Regions from separate parts of the Candidatus Pantoea communis genome, predicted to be linked through region 1. Evidence: predicted binding sites of a transcription regulator. Region 1 holds the regulator's gene; each other region holds the start of a gene.

Region 1 (5,785 bases):
GACGTTATCTTCAGGTTTGGCTTTGGTCATCAATGCCGGGTTAGCCAGCACCGCTGAACTCCAGGTTGACGAAGCGACGCCGGTGCCACCCATGGCATCGTTACGCGCGTCATACCATGTACCTGCTGCCAGAGCTGAAGAAGAAAGAAATACTGCATTCAAACCAACAAGATAAGCTACTTTTTTGTGCCTGAATAATGTCTTCACCATGAGCCTGCCATCACCTTTGAAATGTCGCTGAATAACTCAGAAACGAAACAGTTTAGTTAGCCGCTATTCTGAACCCTGGCTAACGCATCATTGCTGTGAATTAAAAGGAAATAGCACTGCTGTTCGCAGAATTGGATACAACCACACCATTCTGCTGTTTAGTTATGCAGAAAAATGAACAAAGCCTAAATTGATGCCAGATATTACTTAAGACCTTTTGAACCTTAGACGCTAACCCGGTGAGTTGCAAAGCAAAAATAGCGTGATAATTACGCTATATGACTGATCTCATAGAGGGTCTGAAATGAGCAGTTTTATCAGCACAACAGGAAGGTTAAGTTAATTTATTGATTAACGGGATTTTTCCAGGTCTTTAACCGGGTAAAAAGCAATCACAGCAGGGTAAAAGTTTGTGTGATAAAATAACATCGCCTGCAACCTGGAGAACATTTATGTCAAACCTCACGCCCGCACAACTGCTTACTCAGGCAGAATCCCTTTGCCTTGACCGCGGCGTGCGCCTGACCACTCAACGCGCTGAAGTGTTGCGTTTAATGGCTGAGCAGAATGGTTCGATCAGTGCTTACGATCTGCTGGATCAACTTCGCATCAGCGAGCCGCAGGCTAAACCTCCGACCATTTACCGCGCGTTGGATTTTCTGCTGGAGCAGGGTTTTATTCATCGTGTCGAATCAAATAACAGTTATGTGGTTTGCCACCATTTCGACGAGCCTGCGCATACTTCGGTGATGCTGGTGTGTGATGGTTGTGCGGCAGTCAGTGAAAAACACGCACAGGGCGTAGAAAAGATTATTTCGGGATTGGCCGATCAGGCCGGTTTCTCATTGCGCCACACGGTTATTGAAGCCCATGGTTTGTGCGAGAACTGCGCAGAAGTCGCAGCATGCAATCTTCACGATAGCTGCGATCACGATCATGAGATTGATACGAAAAAGAGAGTGAGAAAAGGGTGAGTGGCACTTCCTTGTGCCTTGCCGACGGGTGATCGGCGGGGTAGGAGCATCTTCCTTAATTCCGGTTACCAGCGGTAATCTTTATTGTGACTTTCCCAGTCTTTCACTTCGCTTTCGGCCTGGTCTTTCGCGTAGCCGTAGCGTTCCTGAATTTTACCGACAAGCTGATCGCGCTTACCTTCGATGACCGTCATATCGTCATCCGTCAGCTTGCCCCACTTCTCTTTCATTTTCCCTTTAAACTGCTTCCAGTTACCGCTCGCTTCGTCTTTGTTCATCATAATCCTCCACATCATCCTGAGTGAGATGCGATGATCTCCTGATAAATCAGGTAATCACCCACACAACGCGCTACTCAATTGCGCCGTTTGAGATAATTATAGTAGCCAGATAGGATTACGCAAAAAAATACAGAATAATCTGTAGGTTACGCTTCGCTTATTCAAACAGTGAACCAGCTGTCGTGTCGCCAGTGACGTCGCCACATCCACCAGAGCGTCAAGCCACGCAAGGCAAGAAACACCGTCACCGCCAGCCATAAGCCGTGATTGCCGAGCCACGGGAGTGTCAGTAAGGCAAGCCCATAACCCACTGCCGCCATCACCATGCTGTTGCGCATTTCGCGCCCGCGCGTGGCGCCGATAAACATACCGTCCAGCAGATAACACCAGACACCGATCAGCGGCAGAATCACCTGCCAGCCAAGATAGCGATCGGCCATCTCTCGCAGTGGCTCAAGCGAGGTGAGCAACGCCACAATTTGGGGGCCGGTTATCGCATAGATGGCTGCGAACGCCAGGGCAACGATACCAGCCTGACGGCAGGCAGCATGCCAAATCAGTAATAAGCGACTGCGATCTCGCGCCCCCACCGCTTCACCGGAGCAGGCCTCCACGGCATAGGCAAAACCATCCAGCGCATAGGCCGTAAACGTCAGGAACATCAGCAGTACGGCATTCACCGCAACAACATCTGGCCCTAAACGCGCGCCCAGCAAGGTGAGTGACGCGAAACAGATTTGCACCATCAGCGAACGCAGCATGATGTCGCGGTTGAGCCGGAACAGGCGTGCCGCATCACCACGCCAGCTCTGTTTTAGCAGATTGAAAGAAATGCCGCGCAACTTAAGCACACGTACCACCATCCATAACCCCACACCCAGCGTGACGTACTCTGCCACCGCCGTTGCCGCCGCCGCACCTGCAACGCCCCAGTGAAGCTTCAGCACAAACAGGAGATCGAGCAGGATATTCACCAGGTTACCGACAATGAGCAGCACCATCGGCGCTCGCGCATATTGCACGCCAAGCAACCAGCCCAAAATCACCAGATTGGCTAAGGTCGCCGGTGCGCTAAGCCAGCGAATGTTGATAAAAATTTGTGCCTGGTGTTGCATTTCCGGGCTGCCGCCCATTAATGAGGCGGCGATCAAACTGAAGGGCGCGCGCAGTAATAAAAACAGCACGCCCGCCACCAGGGCGATCAGCAGAGGTTGCGTCAACGCCCGCGCTAAGGCGGTTTTATCGTTCGCGCCAAACGCCTGCGCAGTCAAACCCGTGGTGCTCATGCGCAGGAACAACAGCAACATAAAGATGAAACTGGTCGCCGTTGCACCTACCGCCACGCCACCGAGGTAAATGGGGCTATCGAGATGGCCAATCACTGCCGTATCGACGACACCGAGCAGCGGAACGGTAATATTGGAGAGAATCATCGGCAGCGCCAGCCGCCACAATGCTTTATCTGAAGAGGAAAACAGCCGCATTCGCCCGTTCCATTGTTGCGCTGGTCAATAGGACCATTAACCGGCAATCAGCCTGAAGAGGAAAATCAATGTATCAGACTGCGGTCAGCACAGCGACCAACCGCAGCGGGGGAATTCAATGAGAGATTAAAGCCATTCGCCGTTACGTACGATGCCCACAGCCAAACCTTCAACGGTCAGAGCCTGCTCACGGGTATCGACCACAATCGGCTGGAATTCGGTGTTTTCTGGCAGCAAATGCACAATGGCACCCTGCTTTTTCCAGCGTTTGACGGTCACTTCATCATCAATGCGCGCCACCACAACCTGACCATTACGGACTTCCTGGGTTTTATGCACGGCAAGCAAGTCGCCGTCCATAATCCCGATGTCTTTCATCGACATACCACTCACCCGCAGCAGAAAATCGGCGGTAGGTTTAAACAGATTGGCATCAACCTGATAGTGCGCTTCGATGTGCTCTTGCGCCAGCAGCGGCTCACCGGCGGCCACGCGACCGATCAGCGGCAACCCTTCGGAGACTTCTTCTTCCATTAGCAGGCGGATGCCGCGAGATGCGCCGGATACAATCTCGATGACGCCTTTACGCGCCAGTGCTTTCAGGTGTTCTTCCGCAGCATTGGGCGAGCGAAAACCCAGTTGCGCAGCAATTTCCGCACGCGTTGGCGGCATGCCGGTCTGGTTAATGTGGTCGCGAATCAGATCATAGACCTGTTGCTGCCTGGTGGTTAACGCTTTCATCCCGCCCCCTGGTTGTTTATACAGTCGCTGTGAGTATATACAGGTATTGGCGAAATGAAAACCAAAACAGAGGGAAAAATCAGCGGTTTGAAGATTCTGGAATGCCTATCGCAAATGCGACCAGAGCAGTGCGATCCAGACAAACAGAGCCAGTAAGATAGCCAGCAACACCGCCGCTGAGCCCATATCTTTTGCTCGTCCGGCTAAAGGATGGCGCTCTTGCCCAATGCGGTCCACCACCGCTTCAATGGCGCTATTCAGGATTTCAACAATGATCACCAGCACCACGGAGCCAATCATCAGTACGCGGGAAATCGCATCAACATCCAGCCAGCAAGCCACCACAATCGCCACCAGTGCAGCAATGGCTTCCTGACGAAATGCGGCTTCATGTTTCCAGGCGGCGCGCAAGCCCTGCCAGGAATAACCGGCTGCATTCACTATTCTTTGAATACCGGTGACGTTATTTGCCATGCTTTGGAACCCTTGATGTGATTTGGCGTCAATATGTGGGCTATCTGAGGTCGTGTAAGCCACAGATCTTCGTTGCACTTTCTGGTATGCTTGCCGCGCTTTGCTAACAAGAGGCTTTAAGTTGTCTATGTCAGGTTGGCGTAAACTTTATTACAAACTATTGAATTTACCACTCTCTTTTTTGGTAAAGAGTAAGGTCATTCCGACCGATCCTGTCTCAGAACACGGGATCGATCCGACTCGTCCAGTGATGTATGTTTTGCCTTATGATTCAAAGGCTGACCTGCTCACTCTTCGGGCACAGTGCCTGAAACATGATCTGCCCGATCCGCTGGCTCCGCTGGAGATCGACGGCACGCTACTGCCGCGTCACGTGTTTATTCATGATGGCCCACGCGTATTCCCCTATTTCGTTGCCAATCCTGAGTCGGTGAAGCTATTCCACGACTATCTCGATTTGCACCGCAGTAACCCTGATCTCGACGTACAGATGTTACCGGTGGCGGTGATGTTTGGTCGTGCGCCGGGACGCGAAATCCAGGGAGAAGATACGCCACATCTGCGCATCCTTAATGGTGTAGAGAAATTCTTCGCCATTTTGTGGCACGGACGTGACAGCTTTGTGCGCTTCTCGCCGACCGTTTCCCTGCGCCAGATGGCGACGGAGCACGGTACGGATAAGTCGATTGCCCAGAAGCTGGCACGCGTGGCTCGCATTCACTTCGCGCGTCAGCGCCTGGCTGCTGTAGGCCCACGTCTGCCTGCGCGTCAGGATCTGTTCAACAAGCTGCTGCAATCCAAAGCGATTGAAAAAGCGGTTGAAGATGAAGCGCGTAGCAAAAAAATCTCGCACGAGAAAGCCCAGCAGAATGCTGTTGAGATGATGGAAGAGGTCGCAGCGAACTTCTCGTATGAGGCCATTCGCGTCACAGACCGCGTGATGGGCTGGCTGTGGAGCCGCCTTTATCAGGGCATCAACGTCAACGGTGGCGAGCGAGTCCGTCAGCTGGCGCAAGATGGCCATGAGATTGTGTATGTGCCCTGCCATCGCAGCCACATGGACTATCTACTGCTCTCTTACGTGCTCTACCATCAGGGGCTGGTGCCGCCACACATCGCGGCCGGCATCAACCTGAACTTCTGGCCAGCAGGTCCGATTTTCCGTCGTCTGGGTGCTTTCTTTATTCGCCGTACCTTCAAGGGCAACAAACTCTATTCCACGGTGTTCCGTGAATATCTGGGCGAGTTGTTCAGCCGCGGATATTCAGTCGAGTATTTCGTTGAAGGCGGGCGCTCGCGCACGGGCCGACTGCTGGATCCTAAAACCGGCACGCTGTCGATGACCTTGCAAGCCATGTTGCGCGGCGGTAGCCGTCCGATTACGTTTGTTCCGATCTACATCGGCTATGAACACGTCATGGAAGTGGGTACTTACGCCAAAGAGTTACGTGGCGCGGCCAAAGAGAAAGAGAGTTTCCTGCAGATGGTGCGCGGGTTACGTAAACTGCGCAATCTTGGCCAGGGCTACGTTAACTTCGGCGAACCCCTGCCGTTGATGAACTATCTGAACAAAAACGTGCCGGAATGGCGTGATGCGATCGATCCGATTGAACCACAACGC
Region 2 (5,785 bases), on a different contig from region 1:
GTTTTGCCCTAAGTCTACCTGCACTGCGGCTTTTTTTCCTGAAAAATGCGTAACCTGCCGTGAGTCGGATTTCCCGGCTGCGCATGATAAGGTAGGGCAAATTTCAAACGGAGCTGTTGTATGTCTTATCGTCGCCCGGTGTTGGCCGCTATTTTTGATATGGACGGATTGCTGATCGACTCTGAACCCTTGTGGGATCAGGCAGAACTGGATGTGTTTGCGAGTCTGGGGGTGGATATTACCCGCCGCCATGAACTGCCCGATACGCTGGGTTTGCGCATCGATCAAACCGTCCGTATGTGGTTTGAAGCTTTGCCGTGGAACGGCCCGGATCAGGCGGAAGTGACGCAACGTATCATTGCCCGCGCGCTGGCATTGGTTGAGGAGACGCGTCCATTACTGCCCGGCGTTGAACAGGCATTGCAACTTTGCCAGCAGCAGGGATTAAAAATCGCTCTCGCTTCTGCGTCACCGCTGTTTATGCTGGAGCGCGTGCTGGAGATGTTCGACCTGCGCAAATACTTCGACGCCATTGCTTCAGCCGAAAGCCTGCCGTACAGCAAACCTCATCCACAGGTCTATCTGGATGCGGCGGCGAAGTTGGCGGTGGATCCGCTCAACTGTGTGACGCTGGAAGATTCGTTCAATGGCATGATCGCCACCAAAGCCGCGCGCATGCGTTCGATTGTGGTGCCAGCAGCCGAGTACGCGGATGATGCGCGTTGGGCTCTGGCCAATGTGAAGCTGGCGAGTTTGGCCGAGTTGAAAGCTGAGCATCTGTTCAATTAATTCTGATACACCTGTGCCGGGCCAGGACTCAGCCCCTCCATTCTCGTTGCCCATCTGTGGGCAACACTTTCCATTGTTCCTGACACCCACTACGGCAATAACTGCGCGTATTTGATCACTCACACAATTAAATAAAACAACGTTTCATTTTTATTGAATTCACATCCCATCCTGCCTAAGATGCCCAAAGACCCACTTCGGGACACTTCCTTCAACTTTGAGAGGTCTGAGATGGACGTTCGTCAAAGCATTCATACTGAGCATGCAAAAAATCTGGACACCGCCGGATTACGTCGCGAATTTTTGATCGAGAAAATTTTTGAGGCAGACCATTACACCCTCACTTACAGCCACATTGATCGCATCATCATTGGTGGTGTCATGCCAATCCAGCAGTCGGTGACGATCGGTGAAGAAGTCGGCAAACAACTGGGCGTGAGCTATTTTCTTGAACGCCGCGAACTGGGCGTGATCAACATTGGCGGACCGGGCTTGATTGACGTCGATGGCAAAACCTGGGAGGTGGGCCATCAGGAGGCGCTGTATGTTGGCCAGGGCGCCAAAAGCGTGGTTTTCCGCAGCAGCAACGCCAACCTTCCAGCGAAGTTTTACTACAACAGCGCACCCGCACATACCCGTTATCCGGATAAAAAGATCACCCTGCAGGATGCAGTCAAAGCCACGTTAGGGGATGCCGCGACCTCAAACCGTCGCACCATTAATAAATTTATCGTGCCGGATGTGTTACCCACCTGCCAGCTCACCATGGGACTCACGCGTCTTGATGACGGCAATCTCTGGAACACCATGCCGTGCCACACCCACGAACGTCGTATGGAAGTGTACTTTTACTTTGATATGGCGGATGACAGCGCCGTTTTCCACATGATGGGCCAGCCGCAGGAAACGCGCCATTTGCTGGTGCACAACGAGCAGGCGGTGATCTCACCAAGCTGGTCAATTCATGCCGGAGTAGGCACACAGCGCTATACCTTTATCTGGGGCATGGTGGGCGAAAATCAGGTGTTCGATGACATGGACCACGTCAGCATCAGCGCGCTGCGCTAACAGGAGCGAAAGATGATCCTTAACGCATTTAATCTTGAAGGCAAAATTGCGCTGGTCACCGGCTGTAATACCGGTTTAGGTCAGGGGATGGCCTTAGGGTTGGCGCAAGCCGGCTGTGACATCATCGGCGTTAATCGAGCCGGTCCTGCCGATACGCAGTCTAAAGTTGAAGCCCTGGGGCGCCGCTTTTGGTCGATTCAGGCCGATTTGACTCAGCCGAAAGGGGTGCCGCAAATTGTTGAGCAAGCCGTGGCTCAGGCCGGACGTATCGATATTCTGGTGAATAACGCGGGCATCATCCGCCGTGAAGATGCACTTAACTTCAGCGAGCAGGATTGGGATGATGTGATGAACATCAACAGCAAAAGCCTATTCTTCCTTTCTCAGCAGGTGGCGCGTCAGTTTATCGCTCAGGGCAAAGGCGGCAAGATTATCAATATCGCCTCAATGCTCTCCTTCCAGGGCGGTATTCGCGTGCCTTCTTATACTGCGTCGAAAAGTGCGGTGATGGGCTTAACGCGTCTGATGGCCAATGAGTGGGCGAAACACGGCATTAACGTGAATGCCATCGCTCCAGGCTATATGGCAACCAATAACACCGAACAACTGCGTAATGACGAATCACGCAACGAAGAGATCCTCGGGCGCATCCCTGCCGGACGCTGGGGTATTCCGGATGACATGATGGGTCCGATCGTGTTTCTGGCTTCTGACGCTGCAGATTATGTGCACGGCTACACCCTGGCCGTCGATGGTGGATGGTTAGCACGCTAACCTGTTCTTTTCCCGCGTCATTATGACGCGGGAAAGCGAAAAATATTAACGCTTCGTTACAGCGTCACCGTTCTATTTCACTGGATAAATCCCTATACTGGATGCATCGACAGTTTTTGCAGCCAGGTTTCATCATGACGGCCGAAGGCCATATCATTTTTGCCATTGCCAGCGCGATTTTTGCTAAGCGTGCGGAGCTGACGCCAGTGATGGCCAGCGCCGACTGGTGGCATCTCGTGCCTGCTGCACTGCTGACCTGTCTGCTGCCTGATATTGACCATCCTAAATCTGTGTTAGGCCAGCGCCTGAAATGGATCTCACAACCCATTGCGCGCGCCTTTGGTCATCGTGGATTTACCCACAGTTTGCTGGCGGTAGCGATCAGCCTGTGGCTATTCCAGATTAACGTTCCGGCGGACTGGTTCCTGCCTGCTGATGTCTTACAGGGGATGACGCTGGGTTATCTCAGTCACATCGTCGCCGACATGTTGACCCCCGCAGGCGTCCCCTTGCTGTGGCCGTGCCGCTGGCGTTTCCGTTTGCCGCTGCTCAATAGCCAGAAAGGCAATCAACTGGAGCGCGCACTTTGCCTCGCATTGGTCGGATATGCATTGTGGTTTCCCGCAGGTATGCCCTCTTTTGGTGCCAACGGTTGGCCCGAGCAACTGTTTAATACGCTGCAAAATGGTGTCGGTCGGCTAGTTAATGGCCAAGGCGGTCAATAACCAGGCAAATCAATCAATAAAGTTATAAACCATTCCTTTTGAGTATAAGCCTGCACTTTCCTGAACTGGTAACATTCCTGACATTCCCTGACGGGAACTTACTGTTTTCCGTGCCAGCCAAACGTGCTGCGCGGCACACCTCTGGAGTCGAGTATGGATTTTCCCCTCATTATTAATATCATCGCCTTCGTTGCGTTGCTGATTCTTTTGAATCGTATTGGCAACCAAAGCTGGAGCTTGTCGAAACGCGTGCTGACTGGCTTAGTGATTGGCGTGCTGTTCGGTCTGGCGCTGCAAACCATTTATGGCGAAAACAGCCCGGTGGTGAAGGATTCAATTAGCTGGTTCAACATTGTCGGCAACGGTTATGTCCAGTTGCTGCAGATGATTGTGATGCCGCTGGTGTTTGCGTCAATCCTGAGCGCGGTAGCGCGTCTGCATAACGCCTCTTCACTCGGCAAGATCAGCGTGCTGACCATTGGCGTATTGCTGTTCACCACCGCGATCTCCGCGCTGGTGGGTGTGATGGTCACCGGGCTGTTTGGCCTGAGCGCAGAAGGTCTGGTGCAGGGTGCGCAGGAAACCGCACGTCTGAGCGCGATCCAGAGCAACTATGTAGGCAAGGTTGCCGATCTCAGCACGCCGCAGCTGCTGCTCTCCTTTATCCCGAAAAATCCGTTTGCCGATATGGCGGGTGCTAACCCCACCTCGATCATCAGCGTGGTGATCTTCGCTGCCTTCCTCGGCGTGGCTGCATTGCAGTTGCTGAAGGATGACAAAGTCAAAGGCGAGCGCGTACTGGTGGCAATTGATACGCTGCAGTCCTGGGTGATGAAACTGGTGCGTTTGATCATGAAGCTGACGCCGTACGGTGTGCTGGCGCTGATGACCAAAGTGGTGGCGGGCTCTAACCTGCAGGACATCATCAAGCTGGGTGGTTTTGTGGTGGCCTCTTATCTCGGTCTGGCGATCATGTTTGGCGTGCACGCCCTGCTGCTGTCAGTGAACGGCATCAACCCGATGCGCTTCTTCCGCAAAGTATGGCCGGTGATCACCTTCGCTTTCACCAGCCGTTCCAGTGCGGCCAGCATTCCGCTGAACGTCGAAACGCAGACGCGCCGTCTTGGTGTGCCCGAATCGATTGCCAGCTTCTCGGCTTCCTTCGGTGCCACCATTGGTCAGAACGGTTGCGCCGGTTTGTACCCGACCATGCTGGCGGTGATGGTTGCGCCAACGGTCGGCATCAACCCGTTTGATCCGATGTGGATTGCTACGCTGGTCGGTATCGTTACGCTGAGCTCAGCCGGTGTTGCCGGTGTAGGCGGCGGTGCCACCTTCGCCGCGCTGATTGTGCTGCCTGCGATGGGCTTACCGGTGACCCTGGTTGCGCTGCTGATTTCCATTGAGCCGCTGATCGACATGGGCCGTACCGCATTGAACGTCAATGGTTCGATGACGGCCGGTTCACTCACCAGCCGCTGGCTCGGTTTGACCGATAAAAAAGTGCTGGAAAGCGACGAGCACGCTGAACTGGCGCATCGCTAATTCCAACGCAGCAGAACAACGGCAGGCCTCATCGCCTGCCGTTTTTTTATGGCTGAAACTCCGCAATTCCCCCCGATCGTGGCGCTAGCGTCAGGAAAGCGTTAAGCATGGTAAACAGACGAAAAATCAGCCACTTTTCACTTGAGTTTTGTCGTCAGAAGGCTAATTCTGCTATCAGTCATAGCAGGAGAATCACCGATGAAAAACGTTATCGCCTCGGTGCTGGCGTTAACCTTATTAACGCCCGCCATTAGTTTTGCCCACCCTTACGGCTGGGGCCCCGGCCCAGGTCCACATTGGGGTGGTGGCCCACGTTGGGGCGGTCCTGGTCCGCTGCGCTTCTTACCTGAGGCGGCGACAGCGGTGCTGATAGGCGGTCTCACTTATTACATGCTGAATGGCAACTACTACCAGCGTCAGGGTGATACCTACGTGGTGGTTCAGGCGCCTGAAGCGCCGCCAGAAGGCGGGATGCGCGTACTCGATTTCAACGGGAAACGCTATTACGTGCAGGAAGGCCACTACTATCAGCGTGAGATGGGCGGCAATTATGTTGAAGTGCCACGCCCTTACGGACTGTAAGCGTTAAACGAAAAAAGGCCCGTCATTGACGGGCCTTTTTGCATTCGGCAAGAATTACTGAGCAGCTTGCGGATCGGTATCGTAGTCTTTACAGCTCTGGAAACCGTAGTTCATGACACGGCCCACATCGTTGTAACTGACAAAGTAGGTCTGTGCTTTACCATCACGCTCGCCGAGTATATAGGTCTGGCAAGTACCACGGGCGTGTACCATGGTGATTTCAGTTGATGGCGCACCCGCAATCTGGCGAACCTGATCGCGTGTCATTCCTTTTTTCACATCCTTAACCACCGGCTTAGTCA
Region 3 (5,785 bases), on a different contig from region 1:
CGTTCTCGCGCACGCGAACCTCTGCTTATTATTGGTCCGTAATATTACAGTAACCTAAGTCTGTGAATTAACATAATCGGCAATACCTTTCGCCGCTTCGCTATTGTTACCTATTCGCACTTCCTATGTCAGGATTGATGGGCAACCTTCAGCCTGTCAGCCAATTAAAAAAGCCGCCCGCAGGCGGCGTGTTACATCACTTTTTAGTAGATATTGAAATGGGGTTTCATTATTTTAGCGAAATCTTAACGAAGTTCTTTCGGACACCCACATCAATTTCACAACCCTTTATAATCAGTGAATTAGATGATTTCCATCTAATCAGGATCACTCTTTAATCGTAAATTCCAGCTCACTGAGTTTTTGATATTCCTTCGCCAACTTTTTAAGTTGCACCGCACGCATTTTATCCGCACGCACCAGCGCTTCTTCTTCGGTTAACTGAAACTCTTTTTTCTTAAAAAACTGCTCAAAGTTGTACTCACGATCGCGGCGCTGTACAAATACCTCGCCATCATTTTTGAGTTCACCTTCTGCGATGTAGATGCCCCGGGTTAATGCATATTTTGTTATATAGGCTTTTGTCATGCTGTCCTCTCATCTTGCTACGTCGGTTAATTAAAGCAAAATCGCCGCGTAATTTACAGCGTCTTGAAGAAAAAACAGTCTATTCCTGGATGGCATCTCCATTGATTTAATTAATGTTTTAATTAAACCTAACGTCAATACCAGGAAAAAATACCTCAGGTTTGGTGACAATTTAAAGCGCAGCGCGATTTAAACATTTCAGCTGTGTGAAGCTACCCCACAGGAAATTTCCTTTCAGCGGTGCAAAGAACGGTATTCATTTTTTCTGGATATCTTCCCAATTCAGCCCGAAGCGCATGAGGTATTTACGTAAGCGATCGGCATCATTCGGCTGCTTTTTATGCTGCCGCGAGACCGAAAATAAATGTCGTCCCGCTTCAGATAATGTTGAGGTGTGTTGGCAGACTTCCAGCACGGTTTCGAGTTGTTTTTGATCAAAGAGAACCTTTGGCAGAAGCCACAATAAGGGCGTTGAGGTTCATGCCAGGGACAGCAAAGCCACAAACGCATCACATACTCAGTAAAGCGTACCCCTGATTTTGCAGCGTGGTCATCGTGGTGAGTGCAGAAGGTGTATGGATCACTGAATCTGCAATCCATTGGGGTTCGTAGTGATGCCAGGCCAGCGCCTGATCGCACACCGTGACTTTGACGCCCTGCTGTTCCAGCGCCGATATCAGCGCAAGGTTGGGATTATCCACACCAAACAGCTGTCGAAAACGGGTGTTTTCCAGCATCGCGGGCGTCGCTTCGCCATTCACCGCCACCACAAATTTTAACTGCTTTGCCGGCACGCCGGCCGCCACATAGGTATTCACCACTTGTGCCACATGCTCCAGCGCCGGATTAACCTGACCGCGTTCTTCCGCGCCACGACTGACTTTGAAGACCACTTTGTTACTCAGCGCACTGCTGGGCTGGAATGCGCTGCTGGCGTCATAGTGCACTTTGCCGTAACCGGCAATAGCGGGCGTGGTCCAGGTGATAGCGGGATCGGAAGGAGGTGCACTGGCTTTCGGGGCAAAGAGGGTTTCATTTTGGCTGAGTAAGGCACCGCATACCCCACCCGCTACTGCGACAACTGCGCTAATCACCACTGAACGCATCTCTTTTCCCCCGCGACATCGTGAAAAATCGGCCTTGCCAAGTATGGCATGGATTGGCATTTTGTCGGCTTATCGTGACGGTATACGGGCATATTCAGTCATTTCCTAACGCCCGATAAAAAGTGGCGGCTCATGTTATGCGCTAATCCGCTATTCACTTCGCCACCGGGAGATCTGCGTATCGGGTGGTATATGCTGGAGACAACATCTCACGCTTCATCGCCCAGGATTTCTGGATTCCTTGTCCGGCGAACCATAGCTTCCCTTTTCCTTTTTTATTGATCTGATCTATCACATGCATCAATGCTGAACTGTTGGCCTGTGGCTGGATATCATCAAATAGATCAAGCTGCGCCACGCCCTGACTGTAAAAGTCACCTAACAAGACACCCGCTTTCATATAGCGACATCCTTCCCGCCAGATGCGATCCAGCGCCTCGGTGGCAACGCGGATAATGTCACGAGTGTCATTCGTGGGTATCTGTATTTCACCAATCGCCTGATTACCGTAAAAGATTTCACCCTCCGCATGCGGGCTGGTGCGAATAAACACGCCGATCTGTCGACAATACTGCCGTTCGCCACGCAACTTTTCGGCGGCGCGCACGGCATAGTTGCACACCGCTTCACGCATATCGGCGTACTCCGTGATACGTCCCGCAAACGAGCGTGAGCAGACAATCTGCTGCTTCACGGGCGCAAACTCTTCCAGTTCGAGACAGGGCTCACCGCGCAGCTCGCGCACGGTGCGCTCCAGCACCACATTGAAATGCTTGCGGATCACCCAGGTGCTCTGCTCCGACAAATCCAGCGCGGTGTTGATGCCCATGGCATTCAGCTTCTTGCTGATACGACGCCCTACGCCCCACACATCCGCCACATCGACTAACGCCATTAACTTCTTTTGCCGCTCAAGGTTGGAGAGATCCAGCACGCCGCCGGTTTTACTCCATTTCTTAGCGGCATGATTGGCCAGCTTGGCCAGAGTCTTAGTCGGGGCTATACCGACTCCAACTGTCAGGCCCGTTTCTCTAAGCAGGCGCTTACGAATGTCACGGCCGAACACCTCGAGATCGATACAACTCCTGACGCCTGATAAGTCGAGAAAAGCTTCATCAATCGAATAAATTTCCATCCTCGGAGCCATCTCTTCGAGAATATTCATCACCCTATGACTCATGTCACCATACAGCGCGTAATTGGAACTAAACACCTGCACCTTCTGGCGTTTGAGTTCATCCTGTAGCTTGAAATAGGGCTCAGCCATACCGATACCCAATGCCTTCGCTTCTGCTGATCGTGAAATTATGCATCCGTCATTATTGGAAACAACAACCACAGGCTTACCTTGCAGGTCCGGTCGAAAAACAGTTTCGCAGGAAGTGTAAAAACTGTTTACATCAACAAGCGCGAACATATCTGTGGCTTTTCAGGGTAAACGTCACTACACCAAAAATTTCCAGTTCCTCTTCTGCCTCGAAAACGATAGGAGAATAGTTTGTATTACGGGGCATGAGCTGAAGGCGTGGGGAAGTTTGAAGTTCTTTCACCGTGAATTCTCCCGAGACGGCAGCAATGACGATATCGCCATGAACTGCAGATAATGACCGGTCAACAACCAGTAAGTCTCCGTGACTGATACCTGCTCCTAACATTGAATCGCCACTGACTTTGATAAAGTAGGTTGCGCTAGGATGTCTGATGACAAGCTTATTCAGATCGAGACTGTCCTCAATATAATCCTGAGCGGGGCTGGGAAAGCCGCAAGGCACACGTTCCATAAAGAACGGAAGCGGGCTCGTTGTATCGGACTGAGAGGGGGTAATCAATTGCATAACGGGCACCTTGATACTGTGTTTATATACAGTATCCATGATTATTCTGATCGATCAAGATCCCTGGAGGAGGATTTCTGAAAGCCGTTGAAGCTCCTCTGAATTTAAGTTGCAACCAGACCCTGAATCCTGAAGATCGAACACTCAATAATCACATAACGTTACTTATTCTGCTTTCCTACTGTTGTCATTCTGCTGAGGTTCGCCAAATGTCGATCCATCACATTGATATCGTCAGCTACAGCAATCTGTTATCTACTGTCAAAGGGATATCCTTATGCTGTCAGCCAACAAAACGGACTTCAGCTGCAAATCTGACAGGCAGACAGCCCTAAGCTGTATAATGTCAGGTAAGCTTAGAACTGCTAACTACCTGCACAACAGTAGTTTCAGCTATATTTGTTATTGCTCACAGTTTATACTGTACGGATTGATCAACGGAGGCTCTTAATGAAACACACTCCACAAAGTAATGCTGACATTCTCAATCTTCATGCTCGAACCATGCAGATAAATGGTACTGTTGACGAAAAGGTTGAGCAGTTGCGCAACATGTTTGCTCAGAGTTCAAAACGTACTAAGGATGACAGGAAGCTCCGTGGGGATCGAGAAAAGGTATATTACGAAGGCTGAGTTTAGCGAAGATTTTGTAAGAGCCAGTGAAGACTTTGAATATGGGTATGACGTTATCTCTAAAGTTAATGTCAAAACTGGTCAGTCAATTCTGCATTACGCAGTCCGCCTCCAACAGAGATGGAACGATGATAATTGTATCGTCGTCTATGATCATGATGACGATAGATTATGGAGCAGGGTAAAGGCCTCTGATTCGAAGGATGATGCAGGCATAAACTGGTATCTTGGTTTTTTTCATGGTCGCGTTGAAGCATGGAAAAATGATCCCCTAATCGTAATATCTTTCCGTGATGAAATCATTCCAACCCCTACAGGGTATGATAAAGGTTTCAAGTTAGCTGTTATCCACGCAATCAGCGATCACTCTACCCTTTTCGGTGATAGCTGGGAAAAGAAAATCCCCGCTTACATGCGTGATAAGCGAAAAGAAAATTCCAATATTCTCAACTATTTTGCGGATATAAATAGCTCGGACTCTGACGACCCGACTGCATCTTGAAACTCGTAAATATGGCTGAAGCCTTAGTTTTGAATAGGGGATTATCTGCATCTCTATGCAATTGAATTAAGTATCCGATAATGCGATTGGGATGACTATAACCTCACCCCAAGAAAATCCGCAGTTACCGCTTCTATAACCTCTTGGCTCAACGCCTCAGCATCAACTATCATCCGCACTCCATGTCCATAAGCGAACCCCGGCAGAAGCTGATACTCACAAATAATTTCAGGCGGTTCTGACCTTCTCCCCGTTGATTAATATACCGCAATGTATTAATCAACGGGGAGCAGTTCACCCTCTTTTTAGCTATCTTTAATGCGGTATGGATGCGCCAGTCTACTTCATCATGCTATGCCGTCTGCGCATCATACTTACTTCGTCACGTCAAAATAGGAAGTGCACTTTGCCTCAACCTCAAGACCAGCGCATGCGCCGAACGGCCTTTATGGCGGATACCACTGCACTGATTTTATTTTTCACCACGACGGGCATGATTAATGAACGATGGATCGCCGGCATGGCGTGGGATCAGGTGCTACATGCCCGTTTGATTGGTGCCGTTTTGATGGTGCCGGTTGCCCGCCCTTATGGCTTGTGGCGCGATTGGGTAATGCAGCGTGCGGGATCGGGCCGGGTTTCGAAACTGCTGTGGGACAGTGTCGCGCTGGTGAGTTTTCAGGTGCCCATCTATGCAGCAATCATTGCTTTTAGCGGTGCATCGGGCAGTGGACTGGTGCGTGGGACGCTCGGTGCTGCGTTGATGATGCTGTGTTTGGGAAGACCTTATGGCGCGTTTCTAAATTGGGTGCGAGGAGTGTTTGGTTTGCCGCCGGGTGGAGAAAAGCCGATGTCATTGGATAGCTAAATGATTTTCAACCGGAAGCGAACAAAAATGATTCGAATAGCCTGTGAAAGGGTGTGTTAACCTTTTGATGAACAGGCACTTTTCCCACATAAATAATCCTTTTTTTATAAAATCATTAAAGCCCGTGCCTCACGCTGTATTAAAAATGAACAACCCCCATTCCGCATGATGGAAACGCCAGATTGAATATTTAAAGGCTCCGCTTTTATTGATCATGAAAATCCACACCATGACATTATTAAGACGAGTCGTA

What was found. Region 1 encodes LexA, which represses DNA repair genes until DNA is damaged. Its sites were predicted from a motif close to TNCTGTATGTACATACAGNA; they were not measured.
Region 2: the regulator LexA is predicted to act here: its motif matches at 2,727-2,746, upstream of F3J37_RS02710 (metal-dependent hydrolase).
Region 3: the regulator LexA is predicted to act here: its motif matches at 3,544-3,563, upstream of umuD (translesion error-prone DNA polymerase V autoproteolytic subunit).

Annotation. Positions count from the first base shown of each region.
Region 1 covers NZ_VWXC01000009.1:154,007-159,791, forward strand. The annotation lists gene F3J37_RS13860 (conjugal transfer protein TraF) at 1-210, opposite strand, end outside; gene zur (zinc uptake transcriptional repressor Zur) at 663-1,184, shown strand; gene F3J37_RS13870 (CsbD family protein) at 1,250-1,462, opposite strand; gene dinF (MATE family efflux transporter DinF) at 1,627-2,949, opposite strand; gene lexA (transcriptional repressor LexA) at 3,076-3,690, opposite strand; gene F3J37_RS13885 (diacylglycerol kinase) at 3,796-4,164, opposite strand; gene plsB (glycerol-3-phosphate 1-O-acyltransferase PlsB) at 4,292-5,785, shown strand, end outside.
Region 2 covers NZ_VWXC01000001.1:516,699-522,483, forward strand. The annotation lists gene hxpB (hexitol phosphatase HxpB) at 121-789, shown strand; gene kduI (5-dehydro-4-deoxy-D-glucuronate isomerase) at 1,021-1,857, shown strand; gene kduD (2-dehydro-3-deoxy-D-gluconate 5-dehydrogenase KduD) at 1,870-2,631, shown strand; gene F3J37_RS02710 (metal-dependent hydrolase) at 2,766-3,356, shown strand; gene F3J37_RS02715 (L-cystine transporter) at 3,510-4,901, shown strand; gene F3J37_RS02720 (DUF6515 family protein) at 5,100-5,483, shown strand; gene osmE (osmotically-inducible lipoprotein OsmE) at 5,538-5,785, opposite strand, start outside.
Region 3 covers NZ_VWXC01000001.1:567,062-572,846, forward strand. The annotation lists gene F3J37_RS02925 (hypothetical protein) at 1-13, opposite strand, end outside; gene F3J37_RS02930 (hypothetical protein) at 328-588, opposite strand; partial or broken gene F3J37_RS28100 (sigma 54-dependent transcriptional regulator) at 845-1,030, opposite strand; gene F3J37_RS02940 (DsrE family protein) at 1,098-1,694, opposite strand; gene umuC (translesion error-prone DNA polymerase V subunit UmuC) at 1,849-3,111, opposite strand; gene umuD (translesion error-prone DNA polymerase V autoproteolytic subunit) at 3,095-3,529, opposite strand; gene F3J37_RS02955 (hypothetical protein) at 3,980-4,162, shown strand; gene F3J37_RS02960 (hypothetical protein) at 4,128-4,664, shown strand; gene alaE (L-alanine exporter AlaE) at 5,095-5,532, shown strand.